2 regions of the Streptomyces diastaticus subsp. diastaticus genome follow, and region 2 is predicted to be linked to the other one. Evidence: riboswitches for the same ligand, from Rfam matches in the RefSeq annotation. Region 2 holds a riboswitch; the other holds the start of a gene.
What was found. Region 2 has a riboswitch for glycine ahead of gcvT (glycine cleavage system aminomethyltransferase GcvT). Riboswitches for the same ligand answer to the same signal wherever they lie in the genome.
Positions count from the first base shown of each region.

Region 1: it holds a riboswitch for glycine, as region 2 does, so the genes downstream of both, gcvP (aminomethyl-transferring glycine dehydrogenase) here and gcvT (glycine cleavage system aminomethyltransferase GcvT) in region 2, are expected to answer to the same signal.

Region 1 covers NZ_BLLN01000003.1:1,323,960-1,329,093, reverse strand. Annotated here, with positions in the region: gene gcvP (aminomethyl-transferring glycine dehydrogenase) at 1-2,280, opposite strand, end outside; glycine riboswitch at 2,458-2,555, opposite strand; gene Sdia_RS14385 (PRC-barrel domain-containing protein) at 2,672-3,043, shown strand; gene Sdia_RS14380 (DNA polymerase IV) at 3,122-4,501, opposite strand; gene Sdia_RS14375 (MerR family transcriptional regulator) at 4,560-5,134, opposite strand, start outside.
Region 2 covers NZ_BLLN01000005.1:1,825,436-1,830,569, reverse strand. Annotated here, with positions in the region: gene glyA (serine hydroxymethyltransferase) at 1-332, opposite strand, end outside; gene gcvH (glycine cleavage system protein GcvH) at 352-729, opposite strand; gene gcvT (glycine cleavage system aminomethyltransferase GcvT) at 863-1,987, opposite strand; glycine riboswitch at 2,028-2,146, opposite strand; glycine riboswitch at 2,147-2,251, opposite strand; gene Sdia_RS25260 (AAA family ATPase) at 2,527-3,258, shown strand; gene Sdia_RS25255 (enhanced serine sensitivity protein SseB) at 3,341-4,108, shown strand; gene Sdia_RS25250 (enhanced serine sensitivity protein SseB C-terminal domain-containing protein) at 4,262-5,044, shown strand.

The DNA of each region.
Region 1 (5,134 bases), on a different contig from region 2:
CGAACCCCACGGGGCGGCCGAGACGGGGCCGACACCGGTGGCGGGTCCGGCGGCGGGCTGGAGCGGGTGGTTGGGCAGGTAGGGCGCCAGGTGCGCGCGGACGCCGACCGGACCGACGCCGGGGCCGCCGCCGCCGTGCGGGATGCAGAAGGTCTTGTGCAGGTTGAGGTGGGAGACGTCACCGCCGAACCGGCCGGGCTTGGCGAGGCCGACCAGCGCGTTGAGGTTGGCGCCGTCGACGTACACCTGGCCGCCCGCGTCGTGGACGGCGGCGCAGATGTCGGCGACGTGCGCCTCGAAGACACCGTGGGTCGACGGGTAGGTGATCATGAGCACGGCGAGCTGGTCGCGGTACTGCTCGATCTTGGCCCGCAGGTCCCCGATCTCGATCTCGCCGTCGTCGGAGGTCTTCACGACGACGACCTTCATACCGGCCATGACGGCGCTGGCGGCGTTGGTGCCGTGGGCCGAGGAGGGGATCAGGCAGACGGTACGGTCCAGGTCGCCGTTGGCCCGGTGGTAACCGCGTACGGCGAGCAGCCCGGCCAGTTCGCCCTGCGAACCGGCGTTGGGCTGGAGGGAGACCTTGTCGTAGCCGGTGACCTCGGCGAGGCGCTCCTCCAGCTCGCGGATGAGCGTGAGGTAGCCCTGCGCCTGGCCGGCGGGGGCGAAGGGGTGCAGGGCGCCGAACTCCGGCCAGGTGACCGGCTCCATCTCGGTGGTGGCGTTCAGCTTCATCGTGCACGAGCCGAGCGGGATCATGCCCCGGTCCAGCGCGTAGTCCCGGTCGGCCAGCCGGCGCAGGTAGCGGAGCATGGCCGTCTCGGAGCGGTACTGGTGGAAGACCGGGTGGGTCAGGTACGCGTCCTCGCGGAGCAGCGTCCCGGGCAGCGCGTCCGGCGCGGCCCCGTCCAGCTGGTCCACGTCGGCGCCGACACCGAAGGACTCCCAGACGGCGGTGAGGTGGGCGCGGGTGGTGGTCTCGTCGCAGGCGACGGAGACGTGGTCGGTGTCGACCAGCCGCAGGTTGACTCCCCGCTCGCGGGCGGCGGAGGCGACCTCGGCGGCCCGGCCGGGAACCCGCGCCGTCACGGTGTCGAAGAAGGACTCCTCGGTGACCTCGACACCGCCCTGGCGGAGACCGGCGGCGAGGAGCGCCGCGAAACGGTGGGTGCGTCCGGCGATGGCGCGCAGTCCCTCGGGCCCGTGGTAGACGGCGTACATGCCGGCCATCACGGCGAGCAGTACCTGCGCGGTGCAGATGTTGCTGGTGGCCTTCTCACGGCGGATGTGCTGCTCGCGCGTCTGGAGGGCGAGCCGGTACGCGCGGTCGCCGTCGGCGTCCACCGAGACGCCGACCAGGCGGCCGGGCAGGCTGCGGGCGAACTTCTCGCGGACCGCCATGTATCCGGCGTGGGGGCCGCCGAAGCCCATCGGGACACCGAAGCGCTGGGTGGTGCCGACGGCGATGTCCGCGCCGAGCTGTCCGGGCGGGGTCAGCAGGGTCAGGGCGAGCAGGTCGGCGGCGACGGTGACGACGGCGCCCAGCTCGTGCGCCGCGTCGATCACCGGCTTGAGGTCGCGGACGGCGCCGGAGGCGCCGGGGTACTGGAGGAGGACGCCGAAGACGCCCCGCTCGGCCACCTCGGCGGGGATGCCCTCGCCGAGGTCGGCGACGACCACCTCGACACCGGTCGGCTCGGCGCGCGTCTCGATCACCGCGACGGTCTGCGGGAAGGCGTCGGCGTCGATGAGGAAGACGCCCTCCTTGACCTTGCCGACCCGGCGCGACAGCGCCATCGCCTCGGCCGCGGCGGTGCCTTCGTCCAGCAGCGAGGCGCCGGAGGTGGGCAGGCCGGTGAGGTCGGCCACGGCGGTCTGGAAGTTCAGCAGCGCCTCCAGCCGGCCCTGCGAGATCTCCGGCTGGTAGGGCGTGTACGCCGTGTACCAGGCCGGGTTCTCCATGACGTTGCGCAGGATGACCGGCGGGGTGAAGGTGCCGTAGTAGCCGAGGCCGATCATGGAGTCGACGACCTGGTTGCGGTCGGCGAGACCGCGCAGTTCGGCGAGGACCTCGGCCTCCGAGCGGCCCTCGGGCAGGTCCAGGGCGTCGGCGCTCTTGATCACGTCGGGGACGGCGGCGGCGGTGAGTTCGTCCAGCGAGCCGTAGCCCACCTGGGCCAGCATCTTGGCGCGGTCACCGGCGTCGGGCCCGATGTGCCGCTGTTCGAACGGGACGCCCTGTTCCAGGCGGGAGAGCGGGATGCGGTTGGCGGTCATTGCGGAGGCCTCCTGGTCGACGCGACCTGCGAGGGGCACCCGCCGCGGGTGCCCGTACGGCCTCCCCCTCTGTCATCCGGACCTGAGAGCTTCACCGGCGCGGGCACCGGTTTTCACCGTCGGTGAGGCCGAGGTGCGCACGGACCGTCCGCCACCCGCCCTGCTTTCCAGAGTGACCTCGTCCGTGCGGTACGGGGGCCTGAGAGATTCCGGGGAGGAGTTGCTCCTTCGGCGCCTCCGCGGTGATCGCCGGAGGACTCTCCCGCACGGGGTCGACAGCCACAGCCAGCCTATCAGCGGGGACCACGCAGGGTCCGTTCGAGTGGCCGAGCGGCAGGAAGTGCTCTTTCGTAGGAGGGACGGATGTGCTGCGATGCCCTGGGAGGGTTCCGTGCAGAGCGATATCGATCCCCGCAGCCTGATCGGACGCAAGGCGTTCGACCGCGACGGCACCAAGGTGGGCACGGTCGACGAGGTCTATCTGGACGACGCGACCGGCGTCCCCGAGTGGGCCGCCGTCCGCACCGGCCTCTTCAGCCGCGACGCCTTCGTCCCCCTCGAACCGAGCGAGCTGACCGACGGAGGACTGCGTATACCGTTCGCGCGCGCCCTCATCCGCGACGCCCCGGACTTCGGTGTGGGCCGCCACCTCTCCCCGGAGCAGGAACTCCAGCTCTACCATCACTACGGCCTGGACCTCGCCGCCCCGGAGCCGCCCGCGGACCGCGACTTCGGCCACGTCGCGGGCACCGAGGAGACCTGACCCAGGGCCGGGGGAGAGCGGGCGGGAGCGCCGGGAACACGGCCGGACCCCGGAGGCCGCGCGGGCCCCGCCCGCCGGTCACCCCTCCCCGTGTCCGCTCTCCACCACCAGCGGCAGCGGCGCGGTCAGGCTGAGCTCCGGGTCCTCCGTGCGGAAGGTGCGCACCCGGCCCGGCGCCGAGGTCGGTGTCTCGAAGCGGACCGTCACCCGCCCCACGCCGCTCCCCTGGATCCAGCCGTGGCCGTGGACTTCGTGGACGACGTCATGGCCGGCGGGCCAGCGCCGTTCCTCCGGCGCCGCCGGCGCCACGGTGTCCACGGCCTCGGCCTCAATCCCCTCGGGGGCCTCCGGCTCCCGCCCGGTCTTCCCGGCGACCGCCCGCTCCCCCGCGGCCTGGGCGAACAGGTCCTCCTGTGTGTAGTCGGCGAGGCCGCTCACGCCCACGCCCAGGAGCCGGACACCACCAGTGGTGTCCACGCCCTCCAGGAGCCGGGCGGCCGACTCCCGGACGACGGCGGGGTCGTCGGTGGGGCCGCGCAGCGTCTCCGAACGCGTCAGGGTCGAGAAGTCGTACCGGCGGACCTTGAGGACCACCGTGCGCCCTGAACGGCCCGCCTCGCGCAGCCGCCCGGTGCACCGCTCCGCCAGCCGCGCGACCTCGCCGCGCACCCGGACCCGGTCGTGGATGTCGAGGTCGTAGGTGTCCTCCACGGAGACGGACTTGCCCTCGCGCTCCGAGACGACGGGCCGCTCGTCGAGGGCGAGGGCCATGGCGTACAGCCCCGCGCCGTGCGCCTTGCCGAGCAGCCGGACCAGTTCGTCCTGGCCCGCCTCGGCGATCTCCTCGACGGTGGTGATGCCCGCGCGGCGCAGGTGGTCTCCGGTGGCCGGGCCGACGCCCGGCAGCACCCGGACCGGAAGCGGTGCCAACAGATCCCGCTCGGTACCCGGCTCGATCAGGAGCAGGCCGTCGGGTTTGGCCCGCTCGGAGCCGATCTTGGCGAGCATCTTCGACACGGCGAGCCCGACCGATCCGCTCAGCCCGGTGACCCGCCGGATGTCCGCCCGCAGCCGGCGGGCCGTCTCCTGGGCCGAGGCGCTGTCCCAGGCGGCCCCACCCGCTTCCAGGTCGACGAAGGCCTCGTCGAGGCTGAGCGGCTCCACCAGCGGGGAGAGCGCCCGCAGCAGCCCCATGACCTGGTTGCTGATGTCGCGGTAGAGGGTGAAGCGAGGCGTGAGATAGGCGGCGTGCGGCGCCAGCCGGCGCGCCTGCGCGGTGGGCATCGCCGAGTGCACCCCGAACCGCCGTGCCTCGTACGAGGCGGTCGCGACCACACCGCGCGGCCCCAGCCCGCCGACCACCACCGCCTTGCCACGCAGGCTCGGCTTGGCGGCCTGCTCCGCCGAGGCGTAGAAGGCGTCCATGTCCAGGTGGAGGATGGTCGGCGTGGATCTCACGTCTTCGATGCTGCCCCATGCCACCGACAACGGTGGCCGTGCGGCTCGGGGGCGCGGTTCAGACCGCGCGGTTGCGCCGCCGGGCGAGTTCGTCGGCGGGGTGGTGGCGGATCACCGTCTCGCCGGTCTCCACCCGCTCGCCGTGAAGCTGCGCGAGGGCACTCTCCACGTCCTGGCAGACCACGCCCACGGCGATGCCGAAGACGCCCTGACCGCCCTGGAGGAGGCCGACCACCTCGTCGGGCGAGGTGCACTCGTAGACGGTGGCGCCGTCACTCATCAGCGTCATCCGTTCCAGGTCGCGGAAACCTCCGTCACGCAGGTGCTGGACGGTGGTGCGGATGTTCTGCAAGGACACGCCGGTGTCCAGGAGCCGCTTGACGATCTTGAGGACGACCACGTCACAGAAGCCGTAGAGCCGTTGCGCACCGCCTCCGTGCGGCGGCCTCACGCTCGGCTCGACCAGTCCCGTACGAGCCCAGTAGTCCAGTTGGCGGTAGGTGATCCCGGCCGCGGCGCAGGCGGTGGGCCCCCGGTATCCGATGTCGTCCCCGGCCCTCTCCATGCCGTCCGCGACGGCCTCGACCGGCCGCCCCTGCCGTGCCGCCGACCTGCCGTGAAGCGGGTACGGAC
Region 2 (5,134 bases):
GCGAACATCGCGGCGGCGTTGGCCTGCGCACCGGAGTGCGGCTGGACGTTGGCCGCCTCGGCGCCGAACAGCTCCTTGATGCGGTCGATGGCGATCTTCTCGATCACGTCGACGTGCTCGCAGCCGCCGTAGTAGCGGCGGCCGGGGTAGCCCTCGGCGTACTTGTTGGTGAGGACGGAGCCCTGCGCCTCCATGACGGCGACCGGAGCGAAGTTCTCCGAGGCGATCATCTCGAGCGTGGACTGCTGACGGAGCAGCTCGGCGTCGACGGCGGCGGCGACGTCCGGGTCGAGCTCGTGGAGGGGGGCGTTCAGAAGCGACTTCGAAGACATCACAGTCCCTGGGGTGGTCTCAGTTGCCGGAGAACTCGGTGTACGCGTCGGCCGAGAGCAGATCGTCCGGCTCCTCGGTGACGCGCACCTTGAACAGCCAGCCGCCCTCGAAGGGGGCGGTGTTCACCAGCGACGGGTCGTTCACGACGTCCTCGTTGATCTCGGTGATCTCACCGGAGACGGGGGAGTACAGATCGCTGACCGACTTGGTCGACTCCAGCTCGCCGCAGGTCTCGCCCGCGGTGACCGTGGAGCCGACCTCCGGGAGCTGGGCGTAGACGACGTCACCGAGCGCGCCTGCCGCGTACTCCGTGATGCCGATCGTCGACACGCCGTTCTCGGCGGCCGACAGCCACTCGTGCTCCTTGCTGTAGCGCAGCTGCTGGGGGTTGCTCATGGGGTGAATTCTCCTGTACGCGGGGGTGTGCTGGTGAACGGAAGGTCTCGCCATCCGGGACGGACCGGGTGCGTCGCGTCACTTCCGGGCCCGGCGCGCGGCCGGGCCCGCCCGGGGACGCGGGGACGTGGGGCTACTTCTGGCGCTTGTAGAAGGGCAGGGCCACGACCTCGTACGGCTCGTGGCTGCCGCGGATGTCGACGCCGACTCCGGGCGTGCCGGGCGCGGCGTGGCCGGCGTCGACGTACGCCATGGCGATCGGCTTGCCCAGGGTGGGGGAGGGGGCGCCCGAGGTGACCTCGCCGATCACCTGGCCGTCCGCGACCACCTGGTAGCCGGCGCGCGGCACCCGGCGGCCCTCGGCGACCAGGCCGACCAGGGTGCGGGGCGGGCGGGCGGCGGCCTCCTCGGCCGCCTTCTCCAGCGCCGCGCGGCCGACGAAGTCGCCCTCCTTCTCGAACTTCACCAGCCGGCCGAGTCCGGCGTCGAACGGCGTGAGCGCCCTCGTCAGCTCGTGGCCGTACAGCGGCATGCCGGCCTCCAGACGCAGCGTGTCGCGGCAGGAGAGCCCGCACGGCACCAGCCCCGCCTCGGCCCCGGCGGTGGTCAGCGCCTCCCACAGGGCCACCGCGTCACCGGGCGCCACGAACAGCTCGAAGCCGTCCTCGCCGGTGTAGCCGGTCCGTGCGATGAGCGCCTCGACCCCGGCCACGGTGCCGGGCAGGCCCGCGTAGTACTTCAGCTCCTCCAGGCCGGCGTCGGTGAGGGAGGCGAGGATCGCGCTGGAGGCGGGGCCCTGCACGGCCAGCAGCGCGTACGCGTCGCGGTCGTCGCGGACCTCGACGTCGAAGGAGGCGGCCCGTCCGGTCAGCGCGTCCAGCACCACCTGGGCGTTGCCGGCGTTGGCGACGACCATGAACTCGGGGGCCTCGACGGTACCGAGCCGGTAGACGATCAGGTCGTCGAGGATGCCGCCGTCCTCCTGGCAGATCATCGTGTAGCGGGCCCGGCCGGGGCCTACGGTGGCGATGTTGCCGACCAGGGCGTGGGCGAGGAAGCGGGTGGCGTCGGGGCCCAGCACGGTGATCTCGCCCATGTGGGAGAGGTCGAACAGCCCGGCGCGGGTCCGTACCGCCTGGTGCTCGTCGCGCTCACTGCCGTACCGCAGCGGCATGTCCCAGCCGGCGAAGTCGGTCATCGTGGCCCCGAGCGCCCGGTGCGTGGCGTCGAGTGCGGTCGTACGGGGGGTCTGGCTCATATCCGGGCGCTCCCAGGGCATGACGGCGAGGGGGAATCGATCCTCCCCATCTGTCATCGAAACCTGAGAGGTTCGCCCCGGCCACCCGGACGCGCGGCCGGGCGGCCATGACTTGCACCTTGGGTGGGGCCGACGGAGCGGCCCGCTTTTCAGATGTGCCTCGCCCGCGCGGTACGGGGCCTGAGAGATTCAAGGGAGGGACTTGCTCCTTCGGCGTCCTGACCAGGGCTTCGGGGCCCGGCAGAACTCTCCCGCGCGGATTCAAGCGGCCGGTATGCAGTTCGACGCCCATCATTGCACGCACCCCCGCCCGGCAGAACCCCTCCCCGTACGGGCGCACCCTGGCCCGTACGGCGCCCGCCGTCCCTCCCGCGAACGGCGGCTTCCAGCCATCCGGGCGCCACCGCCGCCACCAGGCGGAACCAACCGGCCCCCGCCCTGCGTGACCAGCCAGAGAAACCGCCGGTGGCGGCCGACAGGACCGGTAATCGGCTTGTGCCGCATTACCTTCTCTTTAACAATCGGGGAGGATGACGCACGTGACCGCACGGGGGGAGCCGACCACGGTGCAGAGCAGCAGCGGACGAGCGGTGTCCGCCCCGCCCCACAGTTCCGGCGGGCCCGTCCCGCCCGCCCTCGCCCTCGACGCCACCCTCTCCGCCCTGCCCGCCCAGCCGGGCGCCCGCCGGGCCCCGGCCGCCGTCCGCGACCTGCGGGGCCCCGGCGACCGCCCCGCACCCGACACCCTCACCTTCGGCCAGGGCGACCTGGTCGTCATCTCCGGCCTGCCCGGCAGCGGCAAGTCCACCCTGATCCGCCGCACCGTCCGCGCCGCCCGCGCCGACTCCCAGGACACCCGCGAGCAGTGGGAGGCCCGCCTCCCGGCCGCCCTGCCCTACGCCCTGTACCGCCCGCTGGCCCGGATCGCCCACTACGCCGCCCTGCGCCGCCTGCTCCGCTCGGGCCGCAGCGTCGTCGTCCACGACTGCGGCACCCAGAGCTGGGTCCGTCACTGGCTCACCCGGGAGGCCCGCCGCCGCGGCCGCTCCCTGCACCTGCTCTTCCTCGACGTCGACCCGGACACCGCCCTGGACGGCCAGCGGGCCCGCGGCAGAGGCGTCAGCAGGTACGCCTTCCTGCGCCACCGCCGCGCCGTCGCCCGCCTGCTGGCCGCCCTGGAGGCGGGCGACCCGCCGCGCGGCTGCGACGCCGCCGTCCTCCTCGACCGGGCCGCCGCCGGCCGGCTGCGCGCCCTCACCTTCCGCGCCTGAGTCAACTCCCGCTCCCCGACCGGCCCGCGACGCGGGTAGGGTCGGGGCGCAGGCGAGGTATGTGTGATCAGGCGGTGAGCAGATGAGCATCCCGGCCCAGGCCCCCCAAGGGGTCTACGGCGGATGGCCGAGCAACGAACTGGAGGAGGCCCTTGCGGCCTCCCTCGGCGCCGAGTCGGCGGGCGGACGGCTGGTCGAGGTCCTCGGCCGCAGCAGTGTCTGGGTCCCGCTGCCCAACGGCGGCGGCCCGGAGAGCGGCGCCCTGGACCTGCCGACGCTGGACATCGACGGCGGCGCGTACGTCCCGGTGTTCAGCTCGGAGCAGCAGTTCCGCTCCTGCGTCGGCGGCCACCTGGCCTTCGCCGTCGCCCCCGCCGCCGAGTTCGCCCGCGGCCTGCCCCCGCAACTGGGCATCGCGGTCAACCCGGGCGGCACCGTCGGCGTCCCGCTGCCCCCGCTCGCCGTGGCCGAACTGTGCCGCACCGGCCGGTCCCCGCTCGACGGGCCCGCCACCGGCGGCCGGGTGCGCACCTACGAGCCCGACTGGCAGGAGGACCCGGTGGACTTCCTCGGTGTCGCCGCCGGGGAGTTCGAGGAGTCCGGTGTCGTCGCCACCGCCCGGCGCTGCCTGGCCAGCGTCGAGGCCGAGGACCCGGTGCTGTTCATCGGCGTCGAGCTGAACCGCCGCGACGACGACGCGGCCCAGCGCGCCATGGACGCCCTCGGCCGCGCCCTGGGCCGCACGCCGGTCCCGTGGCCGGTCAACCTCGTCCTGCTGGACGCCACGGACGACCTGGTCGCCCGCTGGATGGCGGGCAAGCTGCGCCCCTTCTACCGGCGCGAGCCGTAGGCGGCGGGTCCGGCACCACGTCCGGGCCCGGCCTCGCCGACGGGTACAGGGCCTAAGCTGTCTTCATGCCGGGACCGGTTCCGCACGCGGAACCGGTCCCGGCATGACGGGGGCAGGCCCCGGGGGACGAAGTGACGAAGGGGCGGTCAACAGGTGAGTGCGTCGGGCACGGCCGCGGCCGGGCAGGTCGAGCACATGCTGCGCCAGGTGGCCCCCGGGCGGTACGACGCCTACGAGGGGTTGCTGCACGCGCTCGCCGACCCCGGCGGGCAGGTCTGGATGCTGCTCTGGCACGGCCAGGCCGGCTCGCCCGACGCGCAGTACGCCGCCATGGAGGTCGAAGGCCTCGGCTACGCGCCCTGCGTCACCTCCGCCCAGGAACTGGCGGCCAGCGGCTGGACCCGCGCCCACGAGGTGGTCGCCACCCGTGAGGCCGCCGCCGGGCTCTACCCGGACCAGGTCGGACTCTGGATCAATCCGCACGGTCCGGGCGGCGGCGTCGGCGTGCCCTGGGCGGACCTGCGCCGCCTCGCCGTCGGCCTCGACGCCCAGCCGCCGGGACCGCTGCGGATCTCCGAGCCGGTCATCGAACTCCCGCAGTTCTACGCCCTGCTGGGGCAGAACGCGCACCGCACCCCCGCGCTCCGCTCGCTGCGCCGCGCCTGGGTCCAGCCCGCCCTCGGCGTGCCGTACCTGGCGATCGGTCTCGACGTGTACGACCCGGGCGCGCACGCCGTGGAGTCGGTGCGGGCCATGATGCGCCAGTCGGTCGGCGCCGTCCCCGACGGCCTCGCCGTCTCCACCGTCGCCATGTCCGACCCCTACGACCCGGTCGCCCTCTGGCTGCGCGCCCACGCCCGCCCCTTCTACGACCGCGACGCCCACGCCGCCCCGCCCGCCTCCGGGTACGGGTACCCGCAGCCGTACGGCAGTTGAGTCCGGGCGGTCCCCGGGCCGCGCACTCGTGGCCGGCGCGCCCGTGCGGGCGACGCGCCCTCTCGGCGGTGCGGCCGACGCCCCCCGGCG